Regions from separate parts of the Arthrobacter sp. TMN-50 genome, predicted to be linked through region 1. Evidence: riboswitches for the same ligand, from Rfam matches in the RefSeq annotation. Region 1 holds a riboswitch; the other holds the start of a gene.

Region 1 (10,634 bases):
GGACGAACGGTGTCGACGAGCCAGGCGAGGTCATCGGGACTGGCATGGCCGCCGGAGTCAAGCCAGACAAAGTCCAATCCGAGAGTTGCCACCCAGGCCTGCAACGAGGTCCATTCCGGGGCCCATGCACCCAACGGCTCCCCATTGGAGTGAATCAGCACATCGCCCCGGCCGGCTCCAGCGGCCAGCGCCACCCAGCGGTCTGGCACCTGCAGTTCCACGAGGAAGCTATTGCGGTTCCGTTGAAGGTCGTCGATGGTTACCTGCGTCTCACCAGTGGTGACGCGGTCCGTGTCGCCACCTGTCGCAAGGACGGCGACGGCGGCGCCGTCGTCGTCGGGGTGGGGACTGCTCAGGCCGTGACGCACCGCGGCGCGCCAGCCGGCGATAGTTTCCGGGCGGAGTACCAGGGTGCGCCCGTTCGCGAAGGCCGCATCACGCAGGCTGGCCAAGCGGCGCAGGTTACGGGGGTAAGGGGTCACGAACGCCAGCCCGTCGGTGAGCGCCAGGATTCCGTCGACCCGCTCGGACACCTCAGCTTCGGATAGTGGCCTGACCGGGCTGGTGTCGGGTCTGAGGGTGGTGCCCTCGGTGATGAGCAAGTCGACCCCGGACGCACGCTCTGCGAAGGCTGCCATGCGTTCCGGTGCGTGGCCGTGGCCACGCCAGTCCCCCGTCCAGGCAATCCGCCGGTCCCCTGCGCGCAGAACAAACCCGGCCGCGCCGGGGACGTCATGGTCGACGTGCACGAGTTCCAGGTCCAGGTCACCGACGAGCACGTGTTCACCCTCGTCCAGACCGCGGACCGTGGCCGGAGTGCCCGGCAGAACCCCCACCTCTGTCAGGCCCGCGTGCAGCGCTGCGCCATCGGAACTCATCAACACGGGAACCGCCGGGTTGACGAACGGGAGGAGCGCGCAGTGGTCATTATGGTTGTGGCTGACGAAAATGCCCATCGCCTCGGGCCGTTGCAGGAGGGAAGCGTTCTCCAACAGCCGTCCACGTGTCCGCATTGGTTTCACCGCGGACGCAACACTTCCTCCGAAGGGGGCAAGTTGGTCCGGGTCGTAAAGTCCTTCCACCAGGGGTGCCATTCCAGCCCGCAACTGAGCCACGAGGTTCCCCTCCGAGGGTGCAGGAGAGGCGCGGGAGAACAAGGAACCGGTGGGATTTGGGGTTGTCCCGAAGTCGAAGAACAGGGTCGAGGTGCCCAATTGGACGGCGGCTTGAACCCCGCCGATGGTGGTGGTGCCATTGAAAAAGGTCAGGATCGGTTCGTGGTCAGATGCCATCGGGTATCTCCTTGAGTGCGGTGGCGAACGAGGAAAAATCAGCATGCCGGGCGCTGGACCAGCGCGCGCCCGGATCAATCTTCAGCGGGTCGATGTGAACGGTCAGGCAGCCCCGCTCCGCGGGCGGCAACAGGTCATTCCAAAGGTTGTCCCCCACCACTAGTACCTCTCCTGGGTCTGTGTCCCAGTGGTCCTTCGCGTGGGTGATGAGTTCCGCACATCCTGCTGGCTTGCGGGCGTCAAAACGCACCATTTCGAACGGCTGGCGTAGGTTGAGTCGCTGTACCAGCGGGCCGGCGAGTTCCTCAGGAGTGTTGGTGGCCAGCAACAGTCGGCGTCCATCTCCGAGGCGCTGCAGAACATCATCCAGGTGTTCGGATCGGATCAGGGTGGTTGCCTCGGCATTGACGAACCGGCGGGCGCCGGTAAACGCTTCACGCAATAGACGCTGGTCGGCTCCACGGCGGGCTGCCAGCGCTCCGATGATTTGCCATTGATCGCCTAGATAGCGCAGCGGTCCGTCATGGCTCACGCCACCCCGCAGATCGTCGGGAAGGGGCACCGGGTTACCGTCCCAGTCTGTGGCAGTGGTTGCCGTCCATTGGGGGGCGTGGACGACGACACCGCGGGTTGGCTCGACGAAACAACCTGGAGTCACGGCGGGGTGGGTCCGTTGAAGCACAGCAGCTATTTCTTCCCGGAAGCCGTTGCCACCCCCGTTGGGTAGCATCTTTTCCAACCCCGTTGCGTAATGGTCCGTCATGCGGGGGTCGTCATGCAGCGTGCCGTCCAGGTCGAACAGCACCACCTCGACTGCAGCGAGGTTCTCGAATGGTGCGGGAAGCATCGCCCCAACGTGGGTAGGTAGAAGGTTCGCGGAACATGTAGGCATGGTGACATCCTCAGTTCTGCGGTGCGGCTTCGAGGAGGCTGGTTGCTTCGCCATCCATGCGCTCCGCCGCTTCCTGCGGGGTCAACCGACCCAGCACCACTTCTTCGACCACTCCAGTGACCATGTCATCGATGGCGTTGCCAGCAGCGGTGGGCGGCATGATCTGGGCGTTGATGAACACGTTGTCGAAAGCTTCAGCTTTCTGCGGGTTTTCCTTGTAGTTGGTGCTCAGAATGTCGGTGTCGAGGGCGCTTTCCACGGCCGGTGAATAGCCGGTGCGCGCCGCATAAATGGACTGGGCTTCCGTATCAGCAAACCAACGCATGAAGAGCCACGAAGCAAGTTCCTGCTCAGGATCGTCGGACGAAAGGATCACGTGATTCCCGCCGAAGAGTTGAGTGATGGGTTTGGCCGATTCCTGCGGTGTCATGGCCACAGACCACTGGAACTTGTCCTGAATCTGCTCGATTTTCGTTGAGGTCCGTGCCGTGGTGCCCAGCTCGGAAGCGGTGCGCTCGTTGGTGAATTCCTGCTCGGTGTCCGCCGCCGTATACACGAGCTCCTCTTCGAAAAGGAGGGCAAGCAGCTCCAGGGATTCAATGGATTCGGGGGACGTGAACTGGGTGGTCGCTGCTTTGGGGTCGTACGGGTCAATGCCTTTAGAGCGCAGCATGTTGTAATACACGCCGTTCTTGCCTGTGCCCATGGCGGAATAGGGCAGCCCGGTTTTGTCCTTCATCTGGCGTGCCTGCTCCAGAAATTCCTCCCAGTCGGCGGGGGGTGCCTCAATTCCGGCCTCGGCGAAAAGGTCGGCGTTGTAATACATCCCCATGCTGGAATTGCCATGAGGCCAGGACAAGGTGCTTCCGTTGTAAGCGTCCACCCGTTGCCGGGCCAGGACGCCGTCAACGAGATCATCCATGTCCTCGTCGGGCACGCCGTACTGTGTACTTTCAATGTACGGATCGAGGGGTTCGATCACACCGTTTGCCACGTATTCGAGCGTGTCATTTTCGTAGGCCATGGTGACATCGGGGGCGCCCCCGCCGGCCAGGGATGCGCGGACGGCCTGGTTGAGCTCCTGGTAGGAGCCTTTAAAGGACTCGTTGACCACGATGCCCCACTCGTTCGTCTCGTTGAACTCCTGAACCATTTCGGTGATCGCTTCACCGTAAATGGTGGCCTGGATGTGCCAGAAATCTATTTCCACCCCCTCCGGAAGCTCGCTGCTGTCAACACTTTCCGTGCTGGCAGCAGCGTTTTCCGAAGCACCTGCGCCACCACCGGCGCAGGACGTGATCACCAGCGTGCTGGCGAGAAGAAAGGAGGGAAGGACGGCTTTTTTTGGCAGAGTCATGGGACAGGCACCTCCGGTGCGGTTAGGGGGTTGTTGTGCAATGGGTGGGATGGTCGGTGGACGGGCCAGCTGGCTTCAGCCCTTGACGCCGAAGGCTGTGAGGCCTTCCACGAAACGGCGTTGAACAAAGAGGAAGAAGATGATGCCCGGTATTGCGACCAGTGTCGTGGCCGCCATCAGCAGGTGGTGGAGGGAGCCTTCATCGCCGGAGAACGCCATCAGCCCAAGCTGGACCGGCCGGATGGATTCGCTCTGGGTGGCAATCAGGGGCCACAGCAATTCGTTCCACCGTCCAATAAACCCGAACAGCACCACGGTGAGTACCGCGGGCATGGTCATCGGAACAAGAACTCGCCACAGGAAGGTCCAGTGGGATGCCCCGTCCATGCGGATGGCGTCCCAGTAATCGCGAGGCACCGCCATAAACGCCTGTCGCAGCAGGAAGATCGCAAACGCTCCGGCGACGCCGGGCAGGATCATCCCGGCATAGGTGTCATACAGCCCGGACCCTCCCTCCCCGAAGAGGTCATTGCCGCCCGCGAAAGGGATCTGTCGGATCAGCACATAATTGGGCACGATTCGCGCCTCGAAAGGAATCATCATGGTGGCCAGTACCACCAGGAAGAGAAGATTATTGAACCGGAACTTCATCCGGGCAAAGGCATACGCGGCCGTGATCCCCGTGACGAGCTGCAAGGCGGTGCCGAGCACCGCAACAATCAGGCTGTTGAGGAAATAGCGTCCGAACCCGGACGGCGGCCCATCCCACGCCTCGGCGTAGTTGGACCATTGCGGATCCGACGGCAGCATCGTCGGCGGTGACAGGTTGACTTCCTGGAAAGTTTTCAGGGAGCTTGTGATCATCCAGGCGAAGGGGAACAGCATGACGGCCGCCCCGGCGATCAATGCGGTGTACAGGACAATCCTTCCAGCGGTCCGGCGCCAGCGCTGGAGCGCGTAGGTCCGGTCGGACTGGTTGAGCGGAGCGGCCGGATACCGGGTGCTGGTAGGGGCATCAGTCGCATTTTCGATGGTGTGCAGTGCCATGGGCGGTTCCGCCTTCTCGGTCTGGTGGTGGGGGGTCTGGAATTCCGAAGGGAACTCAGTCGTAATGCACGCGCCGCTCAGCGAACCGAAATTGCACCAGGGTAACGATCAGCAGAAGAAGGAACAGGAGCATGGACAACGCCGCGGCGAATCCCACCGAACTGGGACGCTCGTAGAGGTGGCGGAAGATGAGCACCGGTAGCGTCAGGGTTGAATCCAGTGGCGAACCGGCACCTGCCCCGTAGCCACCGCCACTGGTGAGGACGTATACCTCGTTGAAACTCTGGAAAGACCGGATGGTGGACACCACCAGGAGTAGGAACAGGGTTGGTGAAACCAGCGGCATGGTGATGCGGGTGGCCATCTGCCACGAGTTCACCCCATCCATCCGAGCGGCCTCTTTCACCTGGGGATCGATCGTAATCAAGCCGGCCAGGATGATGACGACGGCGAAACCCAACGTGTTCCACACGCTGAACGCCATCACACACACCAGGGCTACGCTGGGCCCGGCCAGGAACCCGGGAACGCCGTCAGGCCAGCCAATGCCTACGGCACCCAGCAGCTTGGGTACGAGGGGATCGGGGTCCAGCAGCCATTGCTGCGGGGGCAGCCCCAGCCACTCCATCACCGAGTTGAGCAAGCCGACCTGGGGATTGAGCAGCCAGACGAACGCCAGCCCCGCGGCGACTGTGGACGTGATGTACGGGACGAAATAGGCGGTACGCAGCGCGGTCAAGAACCGAATCTTCGAATTGAGCAGATTGGCAATCACGAACGCGATCACGATAGTCGCTGGTACGGTACCCAGGACGTAAAAGCCGGTCACCACCAGGCTTTGGCCAACTTCTCCGGGTGCTCCTCCCGGGGCATCACCGATCTGCTCGGCAATCCTGATGTAGTTGTCCAGGCCGATGAATTGCTCGGGCTGGATACCCCAACGCCATAAACTCATCCACCCGGACAAAAGGATTGGATAGATGTCGAAGGCCCACAGCAACACCAGGGTGGGCGCCAAATAGACCGCCGGTAACCACAACCGCTCCATGCGTTGCCGCTTCCGCCGCCGCGCGATAATTTCTGATGACATGTGGTTCGCTTTTCCCATCTCAACTGCCTGATGGGAGCAACGCTATGGAGCTAGAGCGAATCCGAGATCAACCTGGAGTGACCCCGGAGGAAACAGTGGGTAACGTCCTGAAAGCCACGTCACCCACTGCATTGCGCGGGCTCGGCGGGGAAGCGGCCGTCACCTGCGTGCTCCTTCGCCAGCCCGCTAACTCCTAGTTTCGGGGGAGAACCGGCGCGGGAAGGTAGACCTTGCCCCCGGCGGCGCGAAATTCGGAGGACTTACCAGCCATCCCGGCGATAGCCTCCTGCGCCGAGGCGCCTCCAAACTGGTCCCTTATGTCCTGGGAGATCCGCATGGAACAGAACTTCGGTCCGCACATCGAGCAGAAGTGGGCGGTCTTCGCCGGTTCGGCGGGAAGTGTTTCGTCATGAAACTGCTCAGCAGTCTCGGGGTCCAGCGAAAGCGCGAACTGGTCGCGCCACCGGAACTCGAAGCGTGCCTTCGAGAGGGCGTCGTCCCGATCCCCGGCGCCCGGATGTCCTTTCGCCAGATCGGCGGCATGCGCGGCGATCTTATAGGTGATCACTCCGGTCTTGACGTCGTCCCGATTGGGCAGGCCGAGGTGTTCCTTCGGCGTCACGTAACAGAGCATGGCGGTGCCATACCGGGCTATTTCGGTCGCTCCTATTGCTGAGGTGATGTGGTCGTAGCCTGGCGCGATGTCGGTAACCAGGGGGCCAAGGGTGTAGAACGGCGCACCGTCGCACAATTCTTGTTGCCTTTCCACGTTCTCCCGAACCAGGTGGAAGGGGATGTGGCCGGGTCCCTCCACCATGACCTGGACGTCGTAGGCCCAGGCCCGCTTCGTGAGTTCGGCGAGGGTGTCCAGTTCGGCGAACTGCGCGGCATCGTTAGCGTCAGCGATAGAACCGGGCCGCAGGCCATCTCCCAGTGAGAAGGCGACGTCGTACCGGGCGAAAATCTCACATAATTCGTCAAAGCGCGTGTACAGGAAGTTTTCCTGATGGTGGGCCAGGCACCACCCGGCCATGATCGACCCGCCGCGGGAAACGATGCCCGTGACGCGCTCGGCGGTGAGCGGAACGTAGCGCAGCAGTACCCCGGCGTGGATGGTCATATAGTCGACACCCTGCTCGCACTGCTCAATAACAGTGTCACGGAAGATTTCCCAGGTGAGGTCGCTAGCCTCCCCGTTTACCTTCTCCAATGCCTGGTAGATGGGTACGGTGCCAATGGGCACTGGGGAGTTGCGGATGAGCCACTCACGGGTGGTGTGAATGTCATCTCCTGTGGAAAGGTCCATGACGGTGTCCGCGCCCCACTGGGTGGCCCACTGCATCTTGCTAACTTCCTCGGCGATCGAGCTGGTAACCGCCGAGTTGCCGATATTGGCGTTGATCTTGACGAGAAAGGCCTTGCCGATGATCATCGGCTCCGATTCGGGGTGATTGATGTTGTTGGGAATGATTGCGCGCCCGGCTGCGACTTCGGCCCGAACCAGTTCGACGTCGCAGTTTTCGCGCAACGCGACAAACCGCATCTCCTCGGTGATGACCCCGCGACGTGCGTAGTGCATCTGCGTAACAACCCTGCCGTCGCGGGAACGCAGTGGGATGGGCTGCACACCCTTCCACTCCTGGGAGGAACGCCCGCGACGGATCGCCGACCTGCCGTCGTCGAACAAATTCCGTTCGCGCCCCTGGTACTGCTCGACGTCGTTCCGGCCGGTGATCCAGGGCTGCCTCAGTGGTGGCAGGCCCACCACCGGGTCACTGCCTGGGCCGGCGGTACGGTAGACGCGGAGTGGTTCGTTGGGGCGGTTGCCCGGCGAGTTTTCGAGGGCGATTTCGGTGACGGGCACAGCGATGCCGTGCTCAGAATCGTGGACATATGAAAGGGACTGCGAATTAACGGCACTCAAGGTTCCTACTTCCTTCGCCGGCATGACCCGGACAGGTTCGACGGTCAAGGGCTGCATCAGCCCAATCTCAGCCCTTGCAATAGGGCACCCGTGTGGATGACACGACACTAACATCCCGTCCGCCAATGTCGGACATGACGCAGGCACACGGGGCTTTAGGGACAAAAATGTCGGAGAGGCATTCAACGTGCTCTAGTGTTTGCAGAACAAACACCACACGGGAGCCCGCGCCACGGGCTGAGAGGAAGCTGAAGCAGCTTCGACCGTTGAACCTGTCCGGGTAATGCCGGCGAAGGAAGTGAGATCGATGCCTCATATCCGCGCACTTAACGCGCCCAGGAAGACCATGCCGCTCGACGCGCGGCGAGCCGTACGCGGTGGGATCTTCGGCAACTACGTCGACCAGTTCGACATTTTCCTACCCGTCATCGCCCTGGCACCCGCGGCCGCCCACCTGTTCGGTCCGGAAAATCTCGCAGGCAACGCAGGACTGATTTTCATTGCGACCCTCCTTGGAAGACCGTTGGGGGGCGCAATTTTCGGTCCGATAGCGGATCGGATCGGTCGAACCGCCACGACCCAGGTGGCGTTGTTAGGCATCGCGGTGACGACCCTGCTCATCGCCCTGGTTCCCGGTCATACCGTTCTTGGCGGCGGGACACTGGTGGCTATTATTGCCCTACGATTCGTCGGAGGGATTTTTCTGGGCGGCGAGTACACATCGGCGATTCCGCTCGCGATGGAATGGTCGGAACCAAGGCGACGCGGCCTGGTCAGCGGACTCATCATGTGGATGTCGCCGTGGGCCAATGCCAGCATTGCGGCCCTGGTCTTCGGCCTTCTCACCGTGCTGAACGAGGATGCGTACAACGTTTGGGGTTGGCGGATCCCGTTCCTGCTCGGATCCTTGCTGGCATTCGGCATGCTGGTCTTTTACCGGAAGCGTGTTGGGGATTCTCCCGTCTGGAAGCGGTCGCCCAAGCGGGTAAACCCACTGAAGGACATTCTGGTTGGTGAGCACCGCCGCGAACTGTGGCAGGTTTTTCTGTTGATGAGCGGCTTGTGGCTTTTCACCTATATGGCGATCCCCACGCTGGCCAGTGAACTGGCATTAGATGGGCTCCTGGGTGCGAAAGCCATTTCTTTCACCATGATGTGTGCCACCGCGGCGTCCGCTGTGTTCATGGCGGCCTGCGGGCACGTATCGACCTACACCGGGCGGCGCTCCTTCTTCATCGGATTCGGTCTGCTTGGAGCGGTTCTGGCCCCGATGACGTTCCTCGGTGTGTTTTCCACCGCCAGCATCAGCGGCGTGGTGGTGCTGGTGGTGGCCCTGCAGATAGTGACGGTTTCCGGATACGGGCCCGTGGGCGCCTACCTCGTTGAACGCTTCCCGGCGGCGGTGCGGTCCAGCGGGTATGGCGTGGGGTACAGCCTTTCCATCGTCCTTCCCGCCCTCTACCCGTATTACCTGCCCCCGTTGCAGGACATGATGGGGCGGCACGAAGCCATCGCGGTGCTGCTCGCTTTCGCCGGTTTTCTGGTGCTCGTCGGTGGATTCATCGGACCCGAAACAAACAGGACACGCCATCTCCACTGATGGCGGTTAGTGCCCTCCGCGCGTGGTTGTTTCCGCTGTGGCCCATAACCGGTGGAAGTGGTTGATTGGCCCGTTGCCCTGCCCGACGTGTAATTCGTCGGCGTGAATAAGTGCGTCCTGCAGCCAGTCCTTGGCCTGGGAAACAGCAACGGACCACTCACCCGTGCGAGCCATGACGGTGGCTACGGCGGAGGACAACGAACATCCAGTTCCGTGAGTGTTCTTTGTGGTTACCCGCGGGGAAGAGAATTCGACAACGTCTCCTCCCGTAGCACCTACGACGCTCATAGCATCGACGAGAGCGTCAGGGCTGGTTTCCCCTGCCAGATGGCCGCCCTTGACGAGCACAACGGTCCCGCAGGCCCGGGACAAGTTCCGGCCCTGTTCAATCGCTGCGAGCCAATCCGCGGCGACAGGTTCATCCAGGAGGCCCGCCAGCTCGGGAAGATTCGGGGTGACCAGATCCGCCTGGCTCACCAGCTCCCGCAGCGCGGCCTCCGCATTGGACGCCAAGAGCCTGTCCCCGCTGGTGGCGATCATGACCGGATCCAGGACCACCACCGGCGGCCGCACCCGGTCAAGCCAGTCGCGAACGACGGCAATGGTCGCCGCATCTGCGAGCATGCCGATTTTCACCGCATCGATCGCCACGTCATCACTGACCGCCTCAAGTTGCTCGGCGAGAAAGCGTGCCGGGGGTGTGTGTACGGAGCGGACGCCACGGGTGTTCTGCGCCACGAGAGAAGTGACAACGGCCATCCCGTATCCGCCCAGGGCGGCGATACTTTTCAGGTCTGCCTGAATCCCAGCCCCTCCGGTCGGATCTGTCCCGGCAATGCTGAGGACCCGCGGAATACTGCGTAGATCGCGACTCTTCACCGGCGCCACTCCGCCCTCAGGTCTTCGGCCGCTGCCTGTGGATCGATGGCGGTGCAGACCGCAGACACGACGGCCATTCCGGCAGCGCCCGCATCCCGCAGCGGACGCGCGTCGGCACGGCTGATGCCGCCAATCGCGACGCAGGGCAGGGTGCTTGACTCAATGAGGGCTCTGAAACCGTCAACGCCCAGCGGCCGGGGATGATTCGCCTTCGTGGCAGTGGCGTGAATGGCCCCAACCCCCAGATAGTCCACCGTCCCTTCAGGCAGGCGGTGCGCCGTCTGGATCTCCGGTCCAGTTGCCGCGCTCAATCCAACAATGGCTTCCGGCCCTACGAGGGTGCGAACCAGCTCCGCGGGCAGGTCGGACTGGCCAACATGCACTCCGGCCACCCGTGCCCCTGCCGCCCGCGCCGCAAGAAAGATGTCCACCCGGTCATCGACCAGCACCGGGACCACGTTTCCTACAGAGTCCGCGACCGCCATCAGCAGGTGCAGCAAATCCCGGGATGACGCCTCCTTGTCTCGCACCTGAACCACCGTTGCTCCACCCG
Region 2 (10,634 bases), on a different contig from region 1:
GTGGCTGCCGCCGTTCGGGATCACCCTGGTGGTTGACCAGTTCTCCGCCTTGATGCTGGTCATTTCGACCGCCGTCAGCCTCGCCGTGCTGATCTATGCCACCGGCCAGGGCATGGCGGACGGTGATGAGGACGGACCAATTTCGATCTTCCACCCCACGTACCTGATCCTGGTTGCCGGCGTCTCCAACGCGTTCATGTCCGGCGATCTTTTCAACCTGTACGTGGGCTTTGAGATCCTGCTGACCGCGAGCTACGTCCTGATGACCCTGGGCGGAACCACGCCACGAATCCGGGCGGGGGTCACCTATGTGGTGGTCAGCGTTTTGTCCTCGCTGCTCTTCCTGATCGCGATCGGCATGATCTATGCCGCCACCGGAACCATCAACCTAGCCGACCTCGCGATCAAGCTCGGCGAGATCGACCCCGCCACCCAGATGATGCTGCACCTGATGCTGCTGGTCGCCTTCGGGATTAAGGCAGCGGTGTTCCCCCTATCCTTCTGGCTCCCGGACTCCTATCCCACGGCGCCGGCGCCCGTCACCGCAGTGTTCGCAGGGCTGCTCACCAAGGTGGGGGTGTACGCCATGGTGCGCACCGAGACCCTGCTTTTCCCAGGGGACCGGATAAACACGCTGCTGATGGTGGTGGCCATCCTCACCATGGTGGTCGGCGTCCTGGGTGCCCTCGCGCAGTCGGACATCAAACGAATGCTGTCCTTCACCCTTGTCAGCCACATCGGGTTCATGATCTTCGGGCTGGCGATCTCCACCGTCGTCGGGCTGGGCGCCGCGATCTTCTACGTGGCCCACCACATCACGGTGCAGACCAGTCTGTTCCTGGTCACGGGGCTCATCGAACGCCGCGGTGGGACCGCCAATATGGACCGTCTTGGTGGGCTCGCCAAGCTGTCGCCGCTACTCGGCGTACTGTTCTTCATCCCGGCAATGAATCTGGCCGGGATACCGCCCTTCTCCGGGTTCGTCGGCAAGCTGGGTATCCTGCAGGCCGGCGTCGAACTGGGCTCGCCCATCGCCTATGTGGCGGTTGGTGCCAGTGTGCTCACCAGCCTCCTGACCCTGCTGGCGATTGCCCGCGTCTGGAACCGTGCCTTCTGGCGCCGCCCTGAAGACGCGCTGCACCCGGATCCAATCCTGCTCGCCACCAAGGCAGACGGGTCAGCCGTTCGCACCTCGCACCGCGTCAACGGCGAGACCACTGGGCGGTTCTCTGGACGCAACCCGGTGAACCTGCTACCCCGCACCATGGTTGGTCCCACCATGGGCCTGGTGGGCCTGGGAGTGCTCCTCACGCTCCTGGCAGGTCCGTTGTTTGAGATCAGCGACAACGCTGCGCAGAACATGCTGGAGCGGACCGATTACATTGAAGCGGTCCTGGGCGAAGGGAGCGCGCCATGAGCCGACAGAAGATCCCATTCATCACGGAACTGCCCCTGATTATCTGGCTGGTCATCGTCTGGGGCGCACTGTGGCAGGACTTCAGCCCGGGGAACCTTATTTTTGGCGGACTGATCGCCTACGCAGTGGCCAACCTGCTGTACCTGCCTCCGGTGGAGCTCAGCGGTCGATTCAACGTGCTATACGCGGTCCCGTTCATCGGACGGTTCCTGTACAAGCTCGTGGTGGCGAGTTTCGAAGTGTTTTGGCTCTCGCTCACGCAGGGCCCGAGGCTTGTCAACGCGGTGGTCGCAGTGCAGCTACGGAGTCAGTCCGACCTCCTGGTGACAGTCACCGGGCACGCGCTCTCCCTGATCCCCGGATCGTTGATTGTGGAGGTGGATCGCTCTACTTCCACCCTGTACCTGCACTGCCTGGATGTGAATACGCCGGAGGACGCGGCGAAGATCAGGGCCGATGTGCGGGCCACCGAAGCCTGGCTGATCAAAATTATGGGAACCCGGGATGATCTAGCGCTGCTGCAGACCGAAATGCGTTTCGACGCGGAAAACGCGAACCGTCGGGACGGTGCCGGCACATGATGATCGTCGCCATCACCGTCGCCGCGGGACTCCTGATCCTGGCGTCCCTGTGTGCCTTGTACCGGATTGCCCGCGGTCCGTCGATCCTGGACCGGGTGCTGGCCATTGATGTGCTGCTTGCCACCATCGGCGGGGCGCTCGCCATGGACATGGCCGTCAACCGGCACCTCGACAACATCATGCTGTTGGTGGCAATCTCGGTGATCGGGTTTATCGGCTCGGTCACCGTGGCCCGATTCGTGACGGACAGGAAGTAGCGCATGTCTGACACAGTGATGGAGGCCCTAACCGCGGTGCTGTTGATCGGTGGGGCGCTGATGTCGGTTGCTGCCGGCGTCGGACTGCTCCGTTTCCCTGACCTTCTCACCCGGATGCACGCGGCAACCAAACCGCAGGTGCTGGGACTACTGCTGTTCCTCCTGGCCATGGGGCTGCAACTGCGTAGCTGGGTGTTGATCCCGGTCCTGCTGGTGTGCTGGATTTTCATGCTCCTGACCGTCCCCGTCTCAGCCCACATGGTGGGCCGGGCGGGATACCGCACCAAACACCTGCGACGAGACCTGCTCAGCATGGATGAACTGGACGAGGTGGTGGAGAAGGCGGCCAACAAAAGGGCGCCCGGCCGGAAACCGACCGAGCGCCCTGACGAGACGTAGAACCCACCTACGTCAGGTCGCGGGTCTTCGCGAACCGGTTGGCGGCGCGCTGCGTGGTGCGGTTGGTCAGCACCTGCAGGACAGCACGCACAGCACCGGAGATCAGAGCGAAGACGATCGCCGACCGCAGGCTGTTCTCCAGGCCATCCTCGTCCTTCGGCGATGCGTTGCCGGTGGTCTTCGTCCAGACGAAATCTACAAGCTTCGCGCCCACGATGCCGGCGCCCAGGCTCAGTGCTACGCCCAGCAGTTTCATCAGCTGATTCACAGTGTCTCCTTTTTATGGTGGCTTTTTCCAAGCCTAGCGTTTCCCTCCGACTACGACGACGCGCTCCGCAGGCAGCCCCGCAGGTAGCCCCAACACCACAGGTGTAGAGTTGAGATTGCTAAACATACGACAGGGGAGCGCGGTCCATTTTGGTGGACGAGCGCTGAGAGTGCGGACTACCGCAGACCCTCGAACCTGATCCGGCTAGTACCGGCGAAGGGAGTCGAGTATCTCAGGGTGCCCGGCCGGTAGCATTTGCTGCGGGCAGGGATGCCCTCCCCTCCTGTACCTCAGGAGGATTTCACATGGCTTCATCAACAGCACCAACCCACAGCAACCCCACCTTCCGGGCCCGGTATCAATGGCGGGTGGTCGATATCGTGGTTGCCTCGGTGGTGGCAGTTGCCGTCGGAGTGGTATTTTTCGCCTGGTCGGCTGGCTACACGGGCATTTCCGCCCTCACGGCAGCCTTCCCGCCACTGGCCGGCCTCTACACCGGGGGCTGGCTGATCGCAGGCGTCCTCGGGGGCCTCATCATCAGGAAGCCGGGGGCCGCCATCTACTGCGAGGTGCTGGCAGCGGCCGTTTCCGCGCTGCTCGGCACCCAGTTTGGGCTGACCACCCTGCTGTCCGGGCTCATTCAGGGAATTGGCGCGGAACTGATCTTCCTGCTTTTCCTGTACCGCAAGTGGAACCTCGGTGTGGCGCTGCTTGCGGGTCTTGGTGCCGGGCTCGCCTTGGCAATCAGCGAGAACGTCCTCTACAACGCACTGTGGGCAGTGGAGTGGCAGCTGATGTACGTGCTGTTCGCTGCCATCTCGGGGGTAGTGATTGCCGGCTTGGTTTCGTGGTTGGCAGTCCGCGCCCTGGCCAAAACGGGAGTGCTCTCCGCGTTCGCCTCTGGACGAACGGCCGACGTCTAACCGGTATGGCCGAACACGTCGGAACGCAGGCCGTCGGCATCAGCGCACAGGGCTGGAGTTGGCGCCACGCCGGGCGTAGGATCCCTGCAGTCCGTGACCTTGAGCTGGCGGTCGCGCCTGGCGAACGGGTGTTACTGCTGGGTGCGTCCGGCTCGGGGAAATCAACCTTTCTGCACGGGCTGGCGGGGGTCCTGGGCGATGAGGGGCAGGGCGAACAGCAGGGGTCCCTCACCCTTGATGGCCGACCCCCGGAGGCAGCGCGGGGGCGCGCCGGCCTGGTCCTTCAAGACCCTGACACGCAAATCGTGCTCGCCAGAGTGGGCGACGAGGTGGCTTTCGGCGCCGAAAACCAGGCCGTCCCGCGGACGGAGATCTGGGAACGTGTCCGACGCGCGCTGGACGACGTCGGGCTGGACGTTCCATTGAACCATCCGACAACGGCGCTCTCCGGTGGGCAGAAGCAGCGCCTGGCGCTGGCGGCGGTGCTGGCGATGCAGCCCGGGCTGCTGCTGCTCGATGAGCCGACGGCCAACCTCGACCCGGCCGGCGTACTGGAGGTGCGCGACGCCGTCGTGCGTGTCCTGGACCGCACCGGCGCCACGTTAGTGGTGGTGGAACATCGGGTGGCCGTGTGGGCTGACGTGGTGGACCGGGTGGTGGTGTTGGCGGCCGACGGCGGCATCCTCGCCGACGGGCCGCCCGGCACTGTGCTCACCGCCCCGGCCACCCGCGCCCGGCTGGCGGAAGCGGGAGTGTGGATACCCGGCCATCAACCCCCACACCCTGTGCTGAAGCCCGTGGCGGGGGACGCGCTGCTCGCCGCCAGCGGGCTCGCAGTAGCACGGACCAAACGCGGCCCGGCCGTGCTCGACGGCGTCAACGTCACCCTCAGCGCCGGCTCATCGCTGGGTATTGTCGGTCCCAACGGGGGCGGAAAGTCGACGCTCGCGCTGACCCTTGCCGGCCTGTTGCCCGCGCGGGGCGGACGGCTGGAGGCGGCTCCAGCGCTGAACCGGGGCGCGGGCAGTGATCCGCATGCCTGGAAGTCGGCGCAACTGGTGACTCGCATCGGGACGGTCTTTCAGGAACCCGAACACCAGTTCCTGACCCACCGGGTGATCGACGAGCTCGAGTTTGGTCCTCGGCGGTTGGAGGGCACCGACGAGGCAGCGGTCCGGCGGCGGGTGGATCCCATCGCCGAACGGCTGAGGCTGACCTCGCTGCTACAGGCCAACCCGTTTACGCTATCCGGCGGCGAAAAGCGGAGACTCTCGGTGGCGACCATGCTGGCAACCGACCCGGACATCCTGGTCCTGGACGAGCCCACCTTCGGGCAGGATGCCAATACGTGGGCGGAGCTGGTGGCGCTGCTGGCCGAACTGATCAACAACGGCGGCAGCCTTCTGGCCGTCACGCATGATCAGGAATTCACCGAAGCGCTCGGGAGTCGTGTGCTGCGGGTCGCCGATCACCAGGCCGTGCTGAAGGTGGCGCCGTGAGCGTCGACGTCCTCACCCCCCAGCTCACGGGACGGTTCCTTCCGCGGGCCAACCCGTTGTCGAAACTGTTCGCCGCTGTGCTGGTAACCATCGTGGTGATGCTCAGCATCGATTGGGTAAGCGCCGCCGCCGTCCTCGGGAGCCAACTGCTACTGCTGCCGCTGCTCGGCATCAGCGCCTGGCACCTGCTGAAGCGGACCTGGCCGTTGGTGTTGGCCGCGATGGTTGCTGCCTACGGCACGGCGCTGCTGGCGGACAAGACCGGCGCGGTCCTGCTGGAGGTAGGGCCGATCCTGTTCACCCAGGACTCGGTGAACTCGGGGATCGCCATCGGGTTGCGCGGGCTGGCCATCGCCCTGCCCGGAATTTTTCTGCTGACCACCACCGATCCAACGGATCTGGCCGACGCTCTGGCGCAAAAGCTTCGGCTGCCGCACCGGTTTGTGCTCGGCGCGCTGGCGGGGCTGCGCCTCGTCGGGCTGCTGGTGGACGAATGGCGGACCCTCGGGCTGGCCCGGCACGCCCGCGGCGTCGGGTTTGAAGGCAATCCGGTAGCCCGGCTGAGGAATTTCCTCGGGCAGGGGTTCGGTCTGATAGTGCAGGCGATTCGCCGGGCCACCCGGCTGGCCATCGCCATGGAGGCACGCGGATTCGGGGCGGGAGAACGCACCTGGGCGAGGGAAAGCACCTTCAGTCGGATCGACATCTGGGTCTGCCTCGCCGGCATCCTCATTGCCGGCGCTGCGGTGACCGCAGCGGTGCTCGCGGGAACCTGGAACTTCCTCCTCGGCGCGTCCTAGGGCCATTAGCCTTACACCAACGCATAAGCAACCAGCACAACGCTGAAGCTGGAGTTGGGGGTGTCTGCCCGGGTTGTGGGTTAGTTCATCGGAGGGGTTCCTTTCCCGTTTTGGGGCAGTGTTGGAGTTGAGGTTCCGGTGTGAACAAGCAAGCAACAACTCTCGATCAGGCGGTCTCGATCGCGACGCCGGGGCCAACGCCCAGACGGGAACCACCGATACCGGATTGTTGCATGATGCCACCGTGCCGGATGTTGGGGCCGTGCCTACCGACCTGGGGTCTTCGCTTGATGGGAACCTCCTCAACGTCAACGCAGATTTGGCTGCTGAAGCGGACATATCAGCGCCGATTAACGGTGCGATCGCTGCGAACGCGAATGTTGCTGCACCGATCGATGCTGCGGTCGCGCGAATATCGGCTCCATTGATAGCACGCGTTTGCCGTTGCGCAGCAGGATGCGGCCATTACCCGGAATATCGACCGCGAAGCTGCTCCTGGCAAAAGGCACGGGAACTGGCCTGGCGCCTCGGTACACGAGTTGTCGAGCGATGCGCGCCGATGCCATTCCGGCCCCAAGGATTTCCCAAGGTCGGCAGGTAAGGATGGAGGCTTGACCACCGTGAAATGGGTCTCGAGACCATTAGGAGCGTGTGACATGAACAAAGCATTCATCACGAGGAGCGGAGCTGCGGTCGCGGTCTTCCTCGCCCTCAATGTCGGCGGACTACCATCTGCGGCGGATAGCGGCCCCAGCCAACGACACATCGAGATGCAGGACGATTGCGACCCGGCCACGTTCAATGCGGCGCTGGGGGAGGGAGCGTGCGTTGGAGACGGTGACACCACCTTTGACGAACTTTTCGAGAGCCTGGCCGAGCGGAACCCAGACGGGCACTGGCGCAACCATCCCGAGCGGACGCACGTCCGCAAGGGCAGCGACCTGGTCATCTCCAACACCGGGGGCGAGTTTCATACGTTCACCGAGGTAGCGAAGTTCGGGGCGGGTTGCGTGCCCGAGATCAATGATGTTCTTGGCCTAGTCGGACCTCCGGCAGCTGACTGCGGTGCAGCCTTCAGTGATCCTCGAACTGCGCTTCCCGCCGGAGCGAGCGGAACAGTCGCGACCCACGAGATGTCGGCAGGCATCCACCGGTTCATGTGCATGATTCACCCCTGGATGAACACCGAGGTCGAGGTGCGCCACTGACGATCGTCTGACCACCGGGAGTACGCCTGGAGCACCAAGCGGCGTTCACCCGCACTCTAGCCGACTGGATATCGCTCGGAATCGACGGAAACCCGTCAATCGCAATCACCGACCACCGGCGATTGCTCGTGGCGACAGCACTATTCGGTAGCGCAACCATCCACGCGGCGGTCGTCCCCGAGCATCTCTCCCACTGGGGTCCTGCCGCGGCTTTTTTCGTAATCCTCGCAGTTATGGAATGCATCATAGGCCTGCTGGTCCTTAGCGAGCAGTGGAGCTGAGCGCTCCCAGGCGTCGCCGTGGTCTCGATTATCCCCCTTACGACCTGGCTGTACTCCCGCACACTTGGGCTTCCGTTCGGTCCCGAAGCTGGGACTCCCGAACCCGTCGGTATGCCCGACAGCGCTGCCTTCATCCTCGAACTCGCCGCACTCGCCATTGCTGTTACCTCGCTCCGTCGAAGCAAAGCCCTGCCGGTCTCGCCTGCTATTCCGGGTCGAACAGCAGTGTCAGCGCATGTCCGCTCGCTTGCGCTCGTAGCTACAATCGCGATCTGCGTTCTCGGCTTCAGCGGACCGGTTACAGACTGGTTTGTCCAAGAGGAAGGATTGCCGAACACCACCATCAGTACGGACCACTAATCCGGGTCCGTACTGTGGCCAGGGCTGCAAGATCACCATGACGATAATCCCGCGGGAGCCGTAGTAGCTGGACTGATCGGGCAGGCCAGCCAGTGGGCCGCGTTCTCCGGCTCATCCAACGCCAGCAATGCGGGAACGTCCATCCGCCCGCCGGGCCGTTTGGCGCGTTCTTCCCTAGCCTCTGCCGCAGCGGCGGTCAGCGCCGTCGTCAGGGGCCAGCGGTTCCCGCCCCTTCTTTGGAGGGGACGTAGAGCTTTTCCTTGCTGGCAGCGAACTTACGCGGGTTGAACTACACCCGCTGATCCGTTGGGACAGTTGCCCCGCCGCTGGGGGTGACCCAGCGTGAGGTGCTCCGGTTTTTGAGGCGTTGGACCGTTTTTCTCGGTTGTACCGAAAACACCGTCTCGCTGCTTCGGCGCAATGTTAGTCAGCACCTCCAGCCCGGCAGCTTTCAATGGGTAGTCGTGAGGTTCAAGGATCTGCACAGGTTCCTTGCTGACCTGAACAGTGACCCAAATATAGATATCGGTGGTGGGCCGATCATCCAGTGCAGCGGCCAGGAACATCGACGCCAGCAGACCTCCGCTTTCGGATCGAAATAGGCGTCAGGCTTAGCTCCAGGCTAGTGCTTCCTGACTTCGGCGGCCCGCCGGCGGCGATGGTCGCGTTCCGCTTCGTTCCAGCGTCAGGTGATGGCAACGTCGAAGGACGAATCCGCCTCCGCCGGCCGCGCCCGGCGCAGACCAGAAGATCCGCCCGCACCTCGGCGCACCGCTGGGCGAACTTTGTGTGCCGGCCATAGGTCGCGGCTCGTTGCTCGGCCGTCGCTTCCCGCCAGGCTGAAGAGAGCTGAAATCGACAGCCGGCGTCAGGAAATTTTTGCCACCAATTCCGACAGTTCAGCTGTGAGTTCGGCGGCAGGGGAAATCTGCCGCCCGTCGAGGGAATTCACCGGGGCGAGGAGGCGGATGCTGGAGATCAGCCAGACGCCGTCGGCGTCAAACAGGTCCGCTGGGACCAGCGGGCCGTACCCGAGGTCCCAGCCCGCAGCCTTCGCCACGGTGAACAACGCGCTCTGCGAAGTCCCCGGAAGGATCCCGCTTTCCAGCTGCGGAGTCAGCAGCGTCTTGACGCCGTTCCGGACCCGGGCCAGCAACACAGTTGACGTCGGCCCCTCAAGAACCTTGCCGTCGGAGGATGTGAAGATGACGTCGTCGGCATCGTGGTCGTGCGCATACCTGACGGCCGCCATGTTGACCGCGTAGGACAGCGTCTTCGCTCCCATCAGTAGCCAGGGCGCTCGTTGCGCCACGGTGCTGTCATAGCCGCGGTCCAGCAGTAGCACTGCCAGCCCGTCCTGGCGCTGACGCTGCGTCTTGGCGGGAACCGGGGTCACCTGCACCCAGGCTGTGGGGGCGTCGGCACCCTCAACGCCGCGGGTGACCACCAGCTTCACCGCAAGTTCGGCGTCGGCCGAACCGGTCGTCCCGGCGGCGTACGCGTCGAGCGCGGTGGCGATGGCCCGGCGCCACGCGTCTTGGGAAGGTAGGTCCAGATTGAGCGCCTGCGCCGACGAACCGAGCCGATCGAGGTGTGCCTGTACCTTCCTGGCCTCGCCATTGAGCGCAAGGAGCGACTCAAAGATGCCGTCTCCGCGTGTGGCGCCGAGGTCGGTAGCCATCAGCTGCGGCACCGAGGCATCAGCGATGCGGCCGCTGTCGTAGGCAGGATCAAGGAATACGAGAACAGTCATGGCATCAGCATAGTTGCGCCCCAGCAGACGGCGATGGCGATCTCGACCTCTTTTCCCGCGGCAACCCGCGCCGGATAGAATGTCCTCAGTAGTGTTACCGATGGCACGCATCCCCGTGGTACGGGAGATACCCTCAAAGAACGGACAATTATTGTGATCGGATTCATCATTGCGGGACTCATCATCGGCGCCCTGGCGCGCTTGATCAAGCCCGGCAAGCAGAACCTTGGCCTGCTCGCGACGCTACTGTTGGGTCTGGCCGGCTCGGTGATCGGCGGCGTCATTGCCAGCCTCCTGGGTACCGGGCGGATCTTCGAACTGAACGTCTTCGGATTCGTGGTAGCGGTCATCGCCTCCGTACTGCTGATCGGCGTCGCCGAGGGCGTCAGCGGCCGCCGCAAAGTCCGCCGCTAAACAGCAGCCGGCTCCGGCAGCGTAGTTTTTGCTGACGGACTGCAGGCTTGCCGAGATACTGGTGCCGCACTGGGCTCCGGCGTGGCGCGCCGCAACACGCTGAACGGGCCGCGAAACCTGGCCAAACCTGCGCGAAGACTCTGGGGGGTTGGTGCCCTAGCTATCCGGGAACTCGGCGCCGAGACCGGATAACACACCGAACGCCTTCGCCCGGACCTCATCCCACTCGTCCGCCGGGTCCGAGTCGGCGGTGATCGCGCCGCCAACGCCCAGCGTGAGGCGGGTGCCCCCGTCGTCGTCCTCGAATACGAGCGTACGGATGACGACGGCGAGATCGGCCGCGCCGTTCAGGGAAAAGTAGCCAACGGCGCCCGAATACAGGCCACGCGGAGCTCCCTCCAACCGGTCGAGGATGGCCATCGTGCTGATCTTGGGCGCGCCTGTCATCGACCCGGCGGGGAAGGCGACCGCCAC

The links. A riboswitch is a leader RNA that binds a small molecule or an ion and turns the genes downstream of it on or off. The one in region 1 is predicted to bind thiamine pyrophosphate.
Region 2: linked by a shared signal. The riboswitch ahead of ACX80A_RS03575 (ECF transporter S component) and the one ahead of ACX80A_RS11470 (MFS transporter) in region 1 are both predicted to bind thiamine pyrophosphate.

Annotation. Positions count from the first base shown of each region.
Region 1 is NZ_JBTNDG010000009.1:56,210-66,843, reverse strand. It holds gene ACX80A_RS11500 (MBL fold metallo-hydrolase) at 1-1,292, opposite strand, end outside; gene ACX80A_RS11495 (HAD family hydrolase) at 1,282-2,184, opposite strand; gene ACX80A_RS11490 (extracellular solute-binding protein) at 2,195-3,541, opposite strand; gene ACX80A_RS11485 (carbohydrate ABC transporter permease) at 3,617-4,588, opposite strand; gene ACX80A_RS11480 (carbohydrate ABC transporter permease) at 4,644-5,678, opposite strand; gene thiC (phosphomethylpyrimidine synthase ThiC) at 5,872-7,602, opposite strand; TPP riboswitch at 7,595-7,704, opposite strand; TPP riboswitch at 7,810-7,917, shown strand; gene ACX80A_RS11470 (MFS transporter) at 7,910-9,202, shown strand; gene thiD (bifunctional hydroxymethylpyrimidine kinase/phosphomethylpyrimidine kinase) at 9,209-10,081, opposite strand; gene thiE (thiamine phosphate synthase) at 10,078-10,634, opposite strand, start outside.
Region 2 is NZ_JBTNDG010000001.1:732,776-743,409, reverse strand. It holds gene ACX80A_RS03600 (Na+/H+ antiporter subunit D) at 1-1,417, shown strand, start outside; gene ACX80A_RS03595 (Na+/H+ antiporter subunit E) at 1,414-1,998, shown strand; gene ACX80A_RS03590 (monovalent cation/H+ antiporter complex subunit F) at 1,995-2,255, shown strand; gene mnhG (monovalent cation/H(+) antiporter subunit G) at 2,259-2,654, shown strand; gene ACX80A_RS03580 (DUF4235 domain-containing protein) at 2,662-2,922, opposite strand; TPP riboswitch at 3,044-3,161, shown strand; gene ACX80A_RS03575 (ECF transporter S component) at 3,228-3,845, shown strand; gene ACX80A_RS03570 (ABC transporter ATP-binding protein) at 3,851-5,344, shown strand; gene ACX80A_RS03565 (energy-coupling factor transporter transmembrane component T family protein) at 5,341-6,144, shown strand; gene ACX80A_RS03560 (cupredoxin domain-containing protein) at 6,801-7,352, shown strand; gene ACX80A_RS03555 (aminodeoxychorismate lyase) at 8,862-9,746, opposite strand; gene ACX80A_RS03550 (GlsB/YeaQ/YmgE family stress response membrane protein) at 9,900-10,160, shown strand; gene pabB (aminodeoxychorismate synthase component I) at 10,317-10,634, opposite strand, start outside.